Regions from separate parts of the Bacillus sp. 2175 genome, predicted to be linked through region 1. Evidence: riboswitches for the same ligand, from Rfam matches in the RefSeq annotation. Region 1 holds a riboswitch; the other holds the start of a gene.
The links. Region 1 has a riboswitch for preQ1 ahead of ACXKY9_RS07455 (QueT transporter family protein). Riboswitches for the same ligand answer to the same signal wherever they lie in the genome.

Region 1 (7,703 bases):
AACAGAAATAGTGAACTATATAGTATTGCAGCGCAAATTTTTGGATAAAAAAGAACCCTTTTAAATGAAGGATTCTTTTTTGAGCCAATTTAATCACGATATTGGTCATGAGTTGGCTGAAAGAGGTCTTCCTCGATATCTCGCACCATAGAAAAATGATCAACGTTATAATGACCGTGTAAAGTTTTATTGTGATGACCAATAATTTGTTCTGCAGACAATACGTTAGAATCAGTTGTTGAATGACCGTTTTTAATTAATGTAACGTCAAATCCTTGTACAGTTGCTGTCCTAACGGCAGTGTCAATGCAATGTTCTGTTTTACATCCGCCTATAACAATATGATTAATGTTTTCTTCTTTTAAAAGTTCAAGTAAAGAAGTACCGTAGAATGAATTGGTTGCTGCATTATTAATAAAGATTGCAGACTGGGGTACTTGAATTTGATTATGTACTTCAAATCCTTCGCCACTACCAGAAGCAACATCGATATCTCTTACGAAAACAATAAGAGCATTTGAATCTATTGCTTTCTGGAGGGCTATATTTAGTGTAGATAATAGCTCGGTTTTACGAAAAACTTCATTTTCTTGCTCATTTCCATCAATTAATTCTTGCTGAGCGTCGATAATTAATAGTGCTTGTTTCATCGTGTCTCCCCTTTAATATGAAATAAGTTCCACTGTACATATTCCTTCAGATTATTAGAAAACCCTCCATTGTAAGAGAAGTAGAAGATTGATTTACAAAGTTGTCAAAGAAATTTCATTCTCATAGCGTGTAAAAACATGTATGATAGGAGATGGAGAATTTTTGAGTAGGTGGGAATAACATGCAAACAGTAGAAGATTATCTTTCATTCTTACATACGAAAGGATTTAAATTATCAGAGGAAGCACAAGGGTTTATTATGTTTGGACAAGGATATACTGGTGCGTCTGATGGGATTGTGAACGCAGCAATAGAAGCGACAATTAAACATCAATTGCAGTTTGATGGTAGTTATTTCGTTGCGTTATTAGAACGATTGAAAGAGGAAGAAATTACAGATAAAAAAAGCGCTAAGGCTTTTATGCGGAAGTTACAAGCGTAACTTCACGCAGCCTGCGCTTCTTTTTTTGTTTTGGAAGGTAATTCAACAAAAATCATGCCTAGAAAAATACATAGACATCCGATAATAGCAGAAATAGAAAGTTGTTCATTTGCAACGAGAACGCCTGTTAATGCAGCAAAAACGGGCTCCATTGCGAAAATAATTGCTACCCTCGTTGGAGAAGTGTGTTTTTGTGCCGATGTTTGAATGAAAAAAGCAATAGATGTTGCAAACAGGGCAGTTAGAAAGAGTGCGAATAAAAAGGATTGATTCGTCCATAGTGATACTGAAAATAACTTTTCCCAATCTTCAAACAAAAAAGCGCAAATAGAAGAAAATATACCAACAGCTAATACTTGAGATGTGCTTAATAATAAAGGTGATATTTTCTTAGAAAAGAAGCCGTTAATAAGAATATGGGCAGCGAAAGCGACTGCACAACCGAGAACAAGTATATCTCCTATATTTAATTGGAAAGAATCAGCAGCTGTTAATAAGTATAAACCTGTTGTAGCTACAACAATACCAAGTACGATGAAAATGGTAGCTTTTTGTTTTAAAAAGATAAAGGAAAAGATTGGGACCATAACAATGCTTAGCCCAGTTAAGAAACCTGCTTTTGAAGATGTTGTATAGAGTAAGCCAAATGTTTGCAATAAATAACCGACAAATAAGAAGAACCCAACTATTAATCCGGCTAAACTACTATGTTTTAATTCTTGTTTTGAAGTTTTCTGTGAGAAAATAATTTGAACGAATAATAAAATAATTCCAGCGAATAAAAAGCGAATACCATTAAACGTAAATGGACCAACGAAAGACATAGCGTTTTGAACGACAACAAACGTAGCTCCCCAAATAAAAGAGACAAATAATAAAGCAAGAGGAGCAATCCACTCTCTTTTCACACTCATACCCCCGTTAATTTTGTAAGATAGCTTTTCTAGCTAATTCATCAGCTACTTTATTTTGACTACTTGGAATCCACTTAATAAAAAAGAGATCGAAGTTTTTTATGTACTGCAGTGCTTCATCTAAAAGAGGTGCAAATATTTTATTTTTTGCGTATTCTTTTTCAACAGCCCGTTCGACAAGCTGGGAATCTGTACGAAAAGAGACAGTGCTATAATTATGCTCGATGCAATATTTTAATGCTAGAAGTAAAGCGCGGTATTCTGCTTCATGATTGGACATTGTTCCAAGTGGTACTGATAATTGTACAGGCGGCTGAACGCCTTTAATAAACACTCCTGCACCAGAAGGACCAGGATTTCCTTTTGATGCACCATCAATATATACTTCAATCAAAATGAGAAACCTCCAAATTATAAGATTATCCCCTACTTAAATATTTTTTTGAAGTAGGGGATAGGGTAGTTATCCGATTGTGATGCTGTAACGACATGTAAATGTTTCATTCGCTTGTAAAGATTGAATTCCCTTTTTGTCCTTGAAATCTTTTGCTGGATTTACTTCATCAGCGATTCCATACCAAGGTTCAATACATAAGAAAGGTGCGTTATCCCCTGGTGTCCATACGCCGACAAATGGAAATCCATCAAATTCTACTTTTACAAATTTATTATGTTTATGAGAACGAATCGAAATTTCATTCGTATTCATATGTTCAAAAATAAGTGCATCATTTTTGAATAAATCGTATGTAAGTGGCAATTCAGTCGTATTTTCAGCGATTAATTGCTTTTTGTTTGAAAGATAAGGCCCTTCTAATACGCTTGTTTCTAAGCGTTCCGAACCATTAAACGATAAGTGATAATCTGTAAATGATTCACCGTCCAATAAAGGGAAGTTGAATCCAGGATGTGCTCCGATTGAGAAGAACATTTCTTTAGAAGTAGGATTGTTTACTTCATATGTTACATGAACACTTTGTCCATCTAGCTCATAAGAAACGAGTAATTCGAATTCGTATGGGTATTTTTTTAATGTTTCTTCATTACTAGTAACGATATAAGTGATCTTTGTTTCGCTTTGTTCTTTCACAGAGAAAGTAAGATCACGAGCGAAACCGTGTTGTGTTAATGAATATGGTTTACCGTCTACGTAGTATGTATTATCTACTAATCGACCGACAATTGGGAACAAAATTGGTGCACGGCGTCCCCAATAAGTAGAATCACCTTGCCATAAATATTCTATGTTGTCTTCTTTTAAGCGAACGCTCTGTAATTCTGCACCTTTGTCAGAAATGGAAACGATCACTTTTTCATTTTGAATTGTTGCTGTCATGAAGTGAAACCTCCTAAATCTTTCATATGTTTCATTATACGTTGTCTAAAAGGAAAAAGGTAGTTTATGATAGGAAATCTATTGACGAAAGAGGGGCTACCACGTAAAATATAATCTTGTTGCTAAAAAAAAGAATAACGTGGTTCGAAACCATCCCACGTAAAAAAACTAAGGAGATTTTGTCATGAATATTAGAACATTAGTCGGTAATGGTATTTTAGCGGCATTATATATTGCTGTTTCTATGCTTATTCAGCCATTTGGCTTTACAAATGTACAGTTTCGTATTTCAGAGATGTTTAATCATCTCGTTGTATTTAACAAGAAAGCAATTTACGGAATTGTATTAGGTGTATTTTTAACGAATCTCTTTTTCTCACCTATGATCGCTTATGATTTAGTATTTGGAGTAGGCCAATCTATTCTTGCGTTAGTTGCAACGATTATTTCTATGCGATTTATTAAAGGTGTTTGGGCTCGTATGATTTTTAATACAGTTATCTTTACGATTACAATGTTTATGATTGCAATTGAACTTCATCTTGCATTGGGTTTACCATTTATGTTGTCTTGGTTAACATGTGCAATCGGTGAATTTGTTGTCATGGCGATTGGTATGCCTGTAATGTACTGGATTAATAAGCGAGTACAATTTGAAAGATTTATGTAATAGATGAAAGAGCTATTCCTATAGGGATAGCTCTTTTTGCATGTGATAATATTGAATATAATTCTTTGACTCTTGATAAAATATAATAAAATAAAGTGAGGCTTTTATTAGCTGGCTACATATAAGAAGTCTTACATAAGGGGAATGTAGTATGAAATATAAAATTCATTGGTTGTATAAAACGAAGCGCGGATTGCAGACGGAATTAACAACAGAGTATATGAACATAGAAGAAATACTTCAATTTGCAGAGGATTTTGAGAAAACAGGAAGAGTAAAAGAATTTTCATTTTATGATGAAATGGACGCAGAATGGTCATTAAAAGAGATGAAAAAGTTAAGTAAGCAAGTAGAGGAAGAGCCCCAAGAAATACTCGTTTATTTTGATGGGGGGTATGATGTGCAAACGAAAGAAGCTGGCGTTGGTATATGTGTGTATTATAAAAAAGGAAATACAAACTACCGCATTCGCCGCAATGCATATATAGAAGGTATAGATGATAATAATGAAGCGGAGTATGCATCACTATTATACGGTATGAATATACTCGAGGAATTAGGGATTAAATATGAAGCAGTTACACTTCGCGGCGATTCTCAAGTTGTATTGCAGCAATTAGCCGGAGAATGGCCTTGTTATGATGAGCATTTAAACCATTATTTAGATCAAATTGAACAAAAGGCGAAGCAAATGAAATTAAAACTTGTATGTGAACCGATATCTAGAAAACAAAATAAAGAAGCACATCAATTAGCAACGCAAGCATTAGAAGGGACAGTCATTGATAGTCATAAAGAAATAACCGAATAGAGAGGTGCAAAGGTGGATAAAAAGCAACTCATTACAGAGGTAAATGACTTATTAGAAACATACTGTGAAGGATGTTTCTTGCGAGAACATAATCGAAAGACAAATAGTAAGTATTATGCTCATTCATTTTGTATAAGACAATGTACAGTTGGAGAAACATTGAAAAAGTATGGAGAACAGTTGTCATAAAAAAACATCCAGAGAAAATTCTCTGGATGTTTTTTAGTGCTTTGCTTCGTTTAATTGCTGCTCGCATTTGCTTAGTTTCTTTTCCTCGTTCATTAAAAATGGTTCATCTAAATCTACTGCAACAGATTTCATAATTTCAAGCTGTGAGCGAGCTGCTTCTACTGCAGTAGTGGCATGCTCTAATGTGTCTGGATCCATTGAAATTGTTGCAGAACCTACCATCTTTTGTGCTGTTTCTACACGGAATTTTACTTCTTCAAAATCATTTACTTCTGATCCCATTGTTACTGCCTCCTTTGTATATTGCGCATTTCACATAGTTTTTGCTCTGTAAAACGGAAATATACAAAGGAATAATAAAGGAGGTTACCAAGTAAGGTAACCTCCTGTTATATGTTGGATTAAAGTTTTACTACGTTAGCAGCTTGAGGTCCACGGTTACCTTCAGTAATGTCGAAAGATACTTCTTGACCTTCTTCTAAAGCTTTGTAGCCATCTCCTTGAATAGCAGAGAAATGTACGAATACATCGTCAGCGCCTTCCATTTCGATAAATCCAAAACCTTTTTCGTTGTTAAACCATTTTACTTTTCCTTGCATGTTATAATTCCTCCTAAAAGCGTTTACTATTTTCATTTAGTGAAATTCATTTGAAAAATAATATAAACTAAAAATGCTATATTCTTGAATATTCTGCTAAATGATTAATTTAAATATACACGAATTGGGAGAATTTAGTCAAGTAAGCGATTTTATTTTTTGTATTTTTAAATAATTTTTCAGTCGAATTTTTAAATAGGTATAGGACAGGCCGAGTATGTAATATTCTTAATTGAATGCTATACATAATGAGGTGAAAGAATGAATAAGTCTTACTTATTAGATAATGAAGAAATGAGAACGAGAACCGACATACCGGATTGGGTTGCAAAAGAATTTGAGATTTTTTCAAGTGTCGTGTTAGAACCAACTTTTCCATGTTATTTCGGTTTAACAGCTTTGAAAAAGAATGAACTTCGCTATTCATTTCTTTCTCATAATGATTGGAGTCATTTGCCACATACAATGTTATCTTTTTTAGAGTTAATGAAAGAGAGGCCGATTGTAAGAAGGGGCTTTTTCCTTTTTGTAGAACCGGAATGTGAAGAACAATCACTCGAATATTACCGTGATTCCTTTTGGAAAGTGCTACAGTATTTACATGAAAACGATAATCAAGCATGGCCAAAGCAAATTCCTGAAGATCCAGATCATTATTTATGGGAATTTTCATTTGGTGGTGAGCCAATATTTGCATTTGGAAATGCGCCAGCTTATAAACAACGAAAAACTAGACATTTAGGGAATTCTCTCGTTATTGGGTTTCAGCCACGCACTATTTTTGATGGATTAGAGGGAGATCGTCCTAAAGGAGCATATTCAAGACAAATGGTCCGTGAGCGAGTTGAAAAGTGGGATCAATTGCCGAAACATCCTAACATTAGTCATTACGGTGACCCAGAGCATCGTGAATGGAAACAATATTTCATAGGAGACGATGTAGAGCTAATAAAAGGGAAATGTCCTTTTCTTCATAGGATAGAAAAATAAGAGCCATCATCTGGATGGCTCTTTTGTATATTTTGGATAAAAAAGGGTATTTTATTACGAAAGCTAGTCTATTTTTTCAAATTATATCATTAACTAGTAATAAAGAGAGTAGAAAGGATAGAGCGATGTTTGGAGCAATTATACAGCAAATCGTATTAGGTATATCATTAGCTGCGCCAGTAGGGCCGATTAATATTGAAATGTTAAAACGAGGAATTGAACGTGGTTTTTGGCACGCTTGGGTTGTTGGAATTGGTGGAATGACTGCAGATGTTTTATTTATGCTTCTCATTTATTTCGGTTTATCTTCTGTGTTTATGTATACATATGTACAAGCCTTCATGTATTGCACGGGTTTTTTCTTGTTATTTTATTTAGGATTTCAAAGTGTAAAACAAGGAATTTTCGAATCGAATATGGAATATAAAAAAGAAGAGGTAGGTGGCCTTAAGCAATCGTTTATGGCAGGATTTTTAATTGCGATATCCAATCCATTAAATCTTGTTTTTTGGTTTGGTATATACGGAAGTACACTTAGCTCATTACTTACGAAGGTAACGAAACAAGAAGCTTTTTTGTACAGTCTTTGCATTATTGTTGGTATTATTTTATGGAATTTAAATATTGCTTTTTCTGTACATTTTGGAAGAACTTTATTAAAACCAAAAGCGCTTGGCTACATAACAGCCGGAGCAGGTATTATTTTAGTAGGTTACTCTATACATTTTGCATACAAAGCTTTACAGTTGTTCACATAAGATTGAAGGGGAGATTTTTATGTATCGAACCACTATTGACGGAAAAGAAATTATAATTACGTTAGCGCCAAAAATCCGAAAAGAAATTACTGATAGAAATCCACTATATGAAGCGGTATTTCATAATGCTGCAAGATTGTTACAAACAAAGCAACCGACGTTTGCAGTAAATCATGAAATATTTGGGCTCATTATTGGAGAAGTGCAAAGAGGAGAAGTAACAGTGTTTGCAGTGGAACATATTATTCCGAAGCAAAATATATTTGGATCAAACAATTTTTTCTCGGCAATAGAACAGCAGGCAAATTTGTAAAGTGAATAGAATAAGAATAGAAAAGAAATA
Region 2 (7,703 bases), 240 kb from region 1:
CATAGCCTCAATGCAATTTTTTAAAATATTTAATAAACATTGATTTAGTTTTTGCTTTTCACCAGCGATAAAAAAAGAAGTGCTTTGCTTTATATAATGAGTACGTACATTTGTTAAATTAGTAAGCGGTGTAATTAACGACAATGCATGTAGTAATTCTTCTTCTAACTGTAATGTTTGTTCTTTTTCAATGCTTGGTTTAGCAAAGGTTAAATAATCTGTAAGAACATGATTTGCTTGTTCGATGCCGTTAATGGCAATGTCGATATACAATTTTCGTTCCTGCTCAGTACAGGTATCTGATTGTAACAGTTGTAAAAAACCTTTCGTTGAAGTTAATGGATTGCGAATTTCATGAGAGATAGACGCTGCCATTTCACCAATTAAATGAAACTTTTCAGCATTTATAAGTTCGTTTTGGAGACGAACTTGAGTTTGTAATATGTGCAGTAAATATAAAATTAGAATCGTACCAAGCATTGAACATAACTCATACACAATAATATGCAGTATATAATCAGTCTTATTTGTAACCTTTGAAAGGAAGAAGGGTATCCAACTAAATCCGTATGTGAGACTGTAGATAATAGCAAGTGTTATTTTTATACGATTAGAAGTTTGATTAAAAAATTTATATGTTAATAGTAGAACAATAAATAGAAGAACAGAACCGATAAGAGATGGGAAAACACCTACCCCACCTAATAATAAGCGATATATGTTTAATACAACTAAGATAGAACCACCAGCAATAGGCCCTCCCGTTAATGTACCGACAATTAATACAATATGGCGCATATCAAATTGAAAACCATTATTTGTTTTTGCTGCAAATGTAATACAGAGTACGGTAGCAAGGCAACAGAGTACAATGAATATAGCTGAATTTAATTTAGGAGAGCGTTTCCCTTTTTGATTCCAAAATAAATGATATACGAGCATTGTAATCAGGATGAATAATATATTTAAAAAGAGATAAATAATAAAGGATTTCAGTGGGATGCCTCCTCTCTTCTTAGATTAAATTAATCATACTATAAAATGAAAGAAATGAAATAATAAATAGCGGAAAAATCAGAAATTTTTACGCTAGTATACAATATGTTACAATAAGCTGTGTCAATGAAAGAAGAAATTCCGTGCATCGCGCGGGAGAGGTTCGCGAACTCCCTCTATAAAAAACTATGGAAACAACAATATCCTTAGGTATTGTTTTGTTTTTTTATTGTGACAGTTCAAGAACGTTCTTTCTTCTTATTTATAGTAGAGAAGGAGAATGAGTGAAATGAAAAAAGAAAAAGCAGTTGTTGTTTTTAGTGGAGGACAAGATAGTACGACATGTTTATTTTGGGCAATAGAGCAGTTTGCAGAGGTAGAAGCTGTAACGTTTAATTACAATCAACGTCATAAGCTAGAAATTGATTGTGCAGCGGAAATTGCAAAAGAACTAGGAATAAAGCATACGGTACTAGATATGAGTCTATTAAATCAACTTGCTCCAAATGCGTTAACCAGAACGGATATGGAGATTACACATGAAGAAGGTGAATTGCCATCGACATTTGTAGATGGACGAAATTTACTCTTCTTATCATTTGCTGCTGTATTAGCAAAACAAGTTGGAGCACGTCATATTGTAACGGGTGTATGTGAAACTGATTTCAGTGGTTATCCAGACTGCCGTGACGTGTTTGTGAAATCGTTAAATGTTACTTTAAATTTATCTATGGATTACCCGTTTGTCATTCACACGCCACTTATGTGGATTGATAAGGCTGAAACATGGAAATTATCAGATGAACTTGGAGCATTTGAGTTTGTTCGAGAAAAAACATTAACATGTTATAACGGAATCATTGGTGATGGTTGCGGTGAATGTCCAGCATGTCAACTTCGTAAAGCAGGATTAGATACGTACCTACAAGAACGCGAAGGAGCGAATAACTAATGGATAACTTTTTTGGATTTCGCATCGTAGAGAATTTGCAAAAAATGGACAAGGATATTCAGCGTAAACAACTCAAATACCATAATAAAAGAGTAATGGTCAGCAAGGAATTTACATTTGATGCAGCACACCATTTACACTGTTATGAAGGGAAATGTAAAAACTTACACGGTCACACATATAAAGTTGTATTTGGAATTAGTGGATATGTAAATGAAATAGGTCTTGCAATTGACTTTGGAGATATAAAAGAAATTTGGAAAAATGAAATCGAAATTTATCTAGATCATCGTTATTTAAACGAAACGTTACCTGCAATGAATACGACTGCTGAAAATATGGTCGTTTGGATTTATGAAAAGATGGCAGAAGCACTAACAAAAGAGAATCGAGTGAACGAATATAAAGGAGCTCGCGTTGAATTTGTTCGTCTATTTGAGACGCCGACTAGTTATGCGGAAGTAAGACGGGAGTGGATGCTTGATGAGTAAAATCCCTGTCTTAGAAATATTCGGTCCGACTATTCAAGGTGAAGGAATGGTTGTAGGGCAAAAAACAATGTTTATTCGTACAGCTGGTTGTGATTATAGCTGTGCTTGGTGTGATTCTGCTTTTACGTGGGATGGATCAGCTAAAGATCAAATTAGACAGATGACACCAGAAGATATTTGGGATGAGCTTGTTGCAATTGGAGGAGAAAATTTTTCTCATGTTACGATTTCAGGTGGAAATCCGGCATTGCTGAAAAATATTGAGTTTCTTCTTTCTATATTAAAAGAAAATGGAATGCGAACGGCAATTGAAACGCAAGGGAGTAAATGGCAAGATTGGTTACTTCAAATTGATGAGGTAACAATTTCTCCAAAACCACCAAGTTCAACGATGAAAACAGATTTTCATAAGTTAGATGCTATTATTGAGAAACTAGCAGGAAAAGATATTAGTTTAAAAGTAGTAGTATTCGATGATCATGATTTTGAATATGCAGTTAAGATGCACGAACGTTATCCAAAGGTACCATTTTTCTTACAAGTAGGAAACGATGATACAAAAACAGTGGATGATGCGATGCTTATAAAAAATTTATTAGATAAGTATGAATGGCTGATTGATAAAGCTGTAAATTGTAAAGAGATGAATGATGCCAAAGTATTGCCTCAGCTTCATGCGTTAGTATGGGGAAATAAGCGCGGCGTATAACGAGAAGGGATGTTTAAAATGACAGGAAGATTAGATGAAGATTTAAAAGATGTAACATTACTAGGGAATCAAAATACAAAATATTTATTTGAATATAGCCCAGAAATATTAGAGGTATTTGATAATAATCATCCAAACCGTGATTATTTTGTAAAATTCAATTGTCCTGAATTTACAAGTTTATGCCCGAAAACAGGACAACCAGATTTTGCAACAATTTATATTAGCTATATTCCAGAGCAAAAAATGGTAGAGAGTAAATCTTTAAAGTTGTATTTATTTAGTTTCCGCAATCATGGTGATTTCCACGAAGATTGCATGAACGTTATTATGAACGATTTAATTAAATTAATGGATCCGCGTTATATTGAGGTATGGGGGAAATTCACACCACGTGGTGGCATTTCAATTGATCCATACTGCAACTACGGGCGCCCAGGTACGAAGTATGAACAAATGGCTGACTACCGCATGATGAACCACGATCTATATCCGGAAACAATTGATAATCGTTAATAGAAAGAAAGGGCCTGTATACTATACAGGCCCTTTCTTTCTATTATATTATGCATTTTGATTAATGACAGTATAGTTTTTATGACTTACAACTGTAAGAGGTTCCATATCTAGTTCTCTAAAATTCTTCATAATTGTTATATCAACAATAACAGAGTTTTGATTTACTTTTTGAACACGGCCTTGCATTCCACCTTTAAATTCGATGATATCTCCAGTTTCTGCGATCTGCATAAGCAACTCTCCTTGTTACAGTTTTCCCAAAAAAAGAATAAATTTGGGTTTTTTTATTTCCTCCTATTTTGAACCATATTTCCTACTTTGTAAATGTTTCCAAAGTAAAAATTCGAAAAATATTCACTTTTTGTAAGAAAATATGTAGAAAATCCATGTTTTTTAGAAAAAATAGCAAAAATGCAAGAATCTTTATATCGAGGTATAATGAAAAAGTAGAATAACCTGCTGAAGTGGGAGAAATTAGAGGCGGTAAAATGATGTTTGAATTTGTGGGGAGTGTTATAGCTTTAATTTTATTTTTATTTTCTTATATGCATTTAAAAAAGATTCGTCAATATGATACGAGTACATATTTTGATGGGATGGATGGTATCCATGCTTCGATAACACATGATAGTGGTGGGGAGATGTAAAGGTATATAACTTTATTTTCTTGCGTGGTATGATGTTTAGAACTAGTGCATAATAGAGTTCATAAGTGATGAATGGAGAGTGAAAAGAATGAAGATTTCTTTTATTCGTCATGGTTGTTTAAGTCGTATAAGAGAACCGATGACAATTAATTCATTTCACGAATGGATGAAACAGTATGATTCCGAGTCAATGATACAAAAAGCTAAAATGCCGATAGAAACAATAGAGGCAATTGAAGCAGCGAAATTTGTCTTAACAAGTGATCAAAGGCGTGCTGTACAATCAGCAGCTGAATTGACGGATTCTTTATCTTTTATGCAAAATTCTCTTTTTAGAGAAGCTGAAGTTCCTTCATGCTTTTTTGCTCCGAAGTGGTTGAAATGCACAATTAAGGTATGGATGTTCATTGGACGAACATTATGGATACTTGGCTACCATAAAGATGTTGAGTCTTATAAGGAAGTAAGAGAGAGGGTAAGGCAAGCGGCTTACCTGTTACATCGTTATGCTCTCGTACATGGAAGTATAGCTCTTGTAGGTCATAATTATGTGAATGTAATGATTGGTGCCGAACTGAGAGCGATGGGATGGTCTGGTTCTCCTATTTTGCACAGAGAGCCATGGGGATGTACAACATATACGTTTCACGAGGCGATGGATGGAAATATATTAAATACAAATTTAACATAAAAGCACACGATTTATATAAATCGTGTGCTTTCTTTTTAAGATATAGAAATTTTGACGTTTAATGGTTTTACGAGATGAGCATAAGGTTCTCCTACTAGCATAACAATTTCATCTTTTTTATAACCTAACTTTTCGTATAGTGAATAGGCGCGTTTGTTTTCTAAATTAACAAGTAAAGCGATTTTTTTATGCCCTTTTTCAGTTGCATAGATTTCGGCAGCTTCAATTAATTTAGAACCTATACCTTTTCCGCCGTGTGCACTTGAAACTGATAATGTATCAATGTAATACTCATCAAGCTCAGCTTCTTTTTCTAACGTAATTGATTCATCTTTATGTAATGCTCTTAAGTGATGTACAATTGGTGCGTCAAGCTGTGTTGCTTCACTACCGTGATAAGCGACAATAATTCCAACTGCACTCTCGTCTTGTTCATAGACAAAACAGTTTTCGTAGCTCAGACGGTTATTTTCTTTTGAGAACCATGTCTCAAGTCCTAGTAATACTTCTGCTTCAACTGTGCTACCTGTGATTTTTTCAGCAATTTCATGCAGAGCATTATACAATAAAGGAGCTATTGCCATTGCATCTGTCTTTTTTGCTTTCCGAATCATAGTATCCCTCCTAGTTCTATTTGTATATTGTAGCATAGTGGTATGGAACTTTGCATAATTGAATGCCGAAATGTTTGATATAGAGAAGTAGCTATGTTAGTATATGATATTTAGTGGACATATAGTAAAACAATATTGTTTGCGAAATAACGAAAATAAAATCATGGCATAACAACGAGATAAAGTGAAACGTTAATCAGTAAGATTTTTTGTTCATTCTACGACTGATTAGTAGTCAACACCAATCGGACTACCTGCAAATAGCGGGATAAATTTACAGTTGTTGACCTATAGAATATAAGATAAAATAAAATATTGCAGAGAGGTGAAATACATGGATAAAGAATTAGCAAATACAATTTTAGATCAGCTAAAAAATGGTGAAATAAAGGAGTATGTTGTTACGAAAGATGTATTTTATACGTTCAGAGAAGTTGTTGTAAATAGAGAAGACTTTAAGCATTTCATTGGTAACGCACAGCGAGGCGGGCAAGTGATTTATACATATTCAGAAACGCCACGTTCATAAAGGAGAATTTTGATCAGCAGGGCATCTCTCACTGATTAGTAGCCTTCACCAAACGGACGTTTCATGCGGGATAAATAAAAGATAAAGGAGAGGGGAATTATGGGCGATTTTAAACAAGGCATTTTACCACATTGGGATTATATGTGGAAAGATAGAGCCGGCAATCGATTTATGGGAATGGTTATGTATCCAGAGAAACGAAAATGTTCAGCAAAAATGCTTCAGAAAATAAAAAGAGCATATGAAGAAGCAATAGAAATTAAAGTAACTGTACAAGTTCAACATACATATCAGTACGTAGAAGGACTGATTGTATACTTTGATGAAGAGGCTCCTGTATGTACAATGCTTGATAAAGATGAAAATCCACATCATATATTTGTAAAAGATATTTTGCGCATTGAGTACTCTGAATAAACTTTTCATAAATAAATTGAAGTTCCATAATAATAATCTTTTTCTATAATAGTTATCTTTTAGTATGTAACGAAAAACGAAAGTATATGTATAATATATTTAATAAGGTAAATTTGATAAATGTAATCGTTTTTTAGAGCAGATTATAGTTTCATATCTGTTCTTTTTTGCGTGATGCTGGAGAAATATATTTCTTCAGCATCTACCGTTTTATGACAAAATATATTGTTAACTTTTTTAAAAATAAGGTTAAATTCGTTGACAACTTTTTTGAAAAGCACTTTATTGACATGAGTTTTAGAATGTTGTTTCATAGTCATTGTATTGAAAAAAAACGGCTATCATGTCGAAAAGTAAAAGTTAAAAAAAGAAAGAATTTATACATATATCTTGTGTCTTATTTTGAAACGTAATACAATATATAGAGAAATCAAGAACAACATATAGAGAATATAGATTTGAGAGGGAGGGTCGGAAATGTTAGTTGCATATGATTCTATGACAGGAAACGTGAAGCGTTTCATTCACAAATTAAATATGCCGGCCGTTCAAATTGATGAAGATCTAGTAATAGATGAAGACTTTATTCTTATTACGTATACAACAGGTTTTGGAAATGTACCAGAACGTGTTTTAGACTTTTTAGAGCGCAATAATGAAAAATTAAAAGGCGTATCTGCAAGCGGCAATCGTAACTGGGGAGACATGTTCGGTGCAAGTGCTGACAAGATTTCTACTAAATATGAAGTGCCTATTGTATCAAAATTTGAGTTATCTGGAACAAATAACGATGTAGAATATTTTAAGGAAAGGGTGCGGGAGATTGCGACACATTGAACTGAATAATGAAATCACGCAAATGCAGGACGGTTTTTATCAGCTTCATAAAGATAAAGAGGCATTAGAAGTCTTTATGGAAGAAGCTAGAGAGAATACCGTTCCTTTTAATAGCGTGGCAGAGCGAATGGAGTATATGAAAGAACATGATTACTATTACAACGTTCTGGACGAGTATAGCTTGGAGGAAGTAGAGGAAGTATATAACATCGCTTATGGTGAAAACTTCGAGTTCCAATCTTATATGGCAGCATCTAAGTTCTACAAAGATTATGCGTTAAAAACGAATGATCAAAAACAA

Region 2: linked by a shared signal. The riboswitch ahead of queC (7-cyano-7-deazaguanine synthase QueC) and the one ahead of ACXKY9_RS07455 (QueT transporter family protein) in region 1 are both predicted to bind preQ1.

Annotation. Positions count from the first base shown of each region.
Region 1 covers NZ_CM173819.1:1,376,856-1,384,558, forward strand. Annotated here, with positions in the region: gene ACXKY9_RS07425 (GNAT family N-acetyltransferase) at 1-48, shown strand, start outside; gene ACXKY9_RS07430 (cysteine hydrolase family protein) at 90-650, opposite strand; gene ACXKY9_RS07435 (DUF6123 family protein) at 833-1,093, shown strand; gene ACXKY9_RS07440 (DMT family transporter) at 1,096-2,001, opposite strand; gene ACXKY9_RS07445 (reverse transcriptase-like protein) at 2,015-2,401, opposite strand; gene ACXKY9_RS07450 (aldose 1-epimerase family protein) at 2,471-3,343, opposite strand; PreQ1 riboswitch class I at 3,477-3,521, shown strand; gene ACXKY9_RS07455 (QueT transporter family protein) at 3,528-4,013, shown strand; gene ACXKY9_RS07460 (ribonuclease H family protein) at 4,165-4,824, shown strand; gene ACXKY9_RS07465 (zinc-finger domain-containing protein) at 4,837-5,013, shown strand; gene ACXKY9_RS07470 (DUF2564 family protein) at 5,047-5,295, opposite strand; gene cspB (cold shock-like protein CspB) at 5,415-5,612, opposite strand; gene ACXKY9_RS07480 (YqcI/YcgG family protein) at 5,874-6,602, shown strand; gene ACXKY9_RS07485 (LysE family transporter) at 6,617-7,360, shown strand; gene ACXKY9_RS07490 (hypothetical protein) at 7,380-7,673, shown strand.
Region 2 covers NZ_CM173819.1:1,137,614-1,145,316, forward strand. Annotated here, with positions in the region: gene kinB (sporulation sensor histidine kinase KinB) at 1-942, opposite strand, end outside; PreQ1 riboswitch class I at 1,149-1,192, shown strand; gene queC (7-cyano-7-deazaguanine synthase QueC) at 1,286-1,948, shown strand; gene queD (6-carboxytetrahydropterin synthase QueD) at 1,948-2,439, shown strand; gene queE (7-carboxy-7-deazaguanine synthase QueE) at 2,432-3,148, shown strand; gene queF (preQ(1) synthase) at 3,167-3,664, shown strand; gene ACXKY9_RS06170 (YkvS family protein) at 3,713-3,898, opposite strand; gene ACXKY9_RS06175 (hypothetical protein) at 4,132-4,314, shown strand; gene ACXKY9_RS06180 (histidine phosphatase family protein) at 4,403-5,005, shown strand; gene ACXKY9_RS06185 (GNAT family N-acetyltransferase) at 5,041-5,619, opposite strand; gene ACXKY9_RS06190 (hypothetical protein) at 5,954-6,148, shown strand; gene ACXKY9_RS06195 (hypothetical protein) at 6,248-6,565, shown strand; gene ACXKY9_RS06200 (hypothetical protein) at 6,709-6,879, opposite strand; gene nrdI (class Ib ribonucleoside-diphosphate reductase assembly flavoprotein NrdI) at 7,043-7,402, shown strand; gene nrdE (class 1b ribonucleoside-diphosphate reductase subunit alpha) at 7,389-7,703, shown strand, end outside.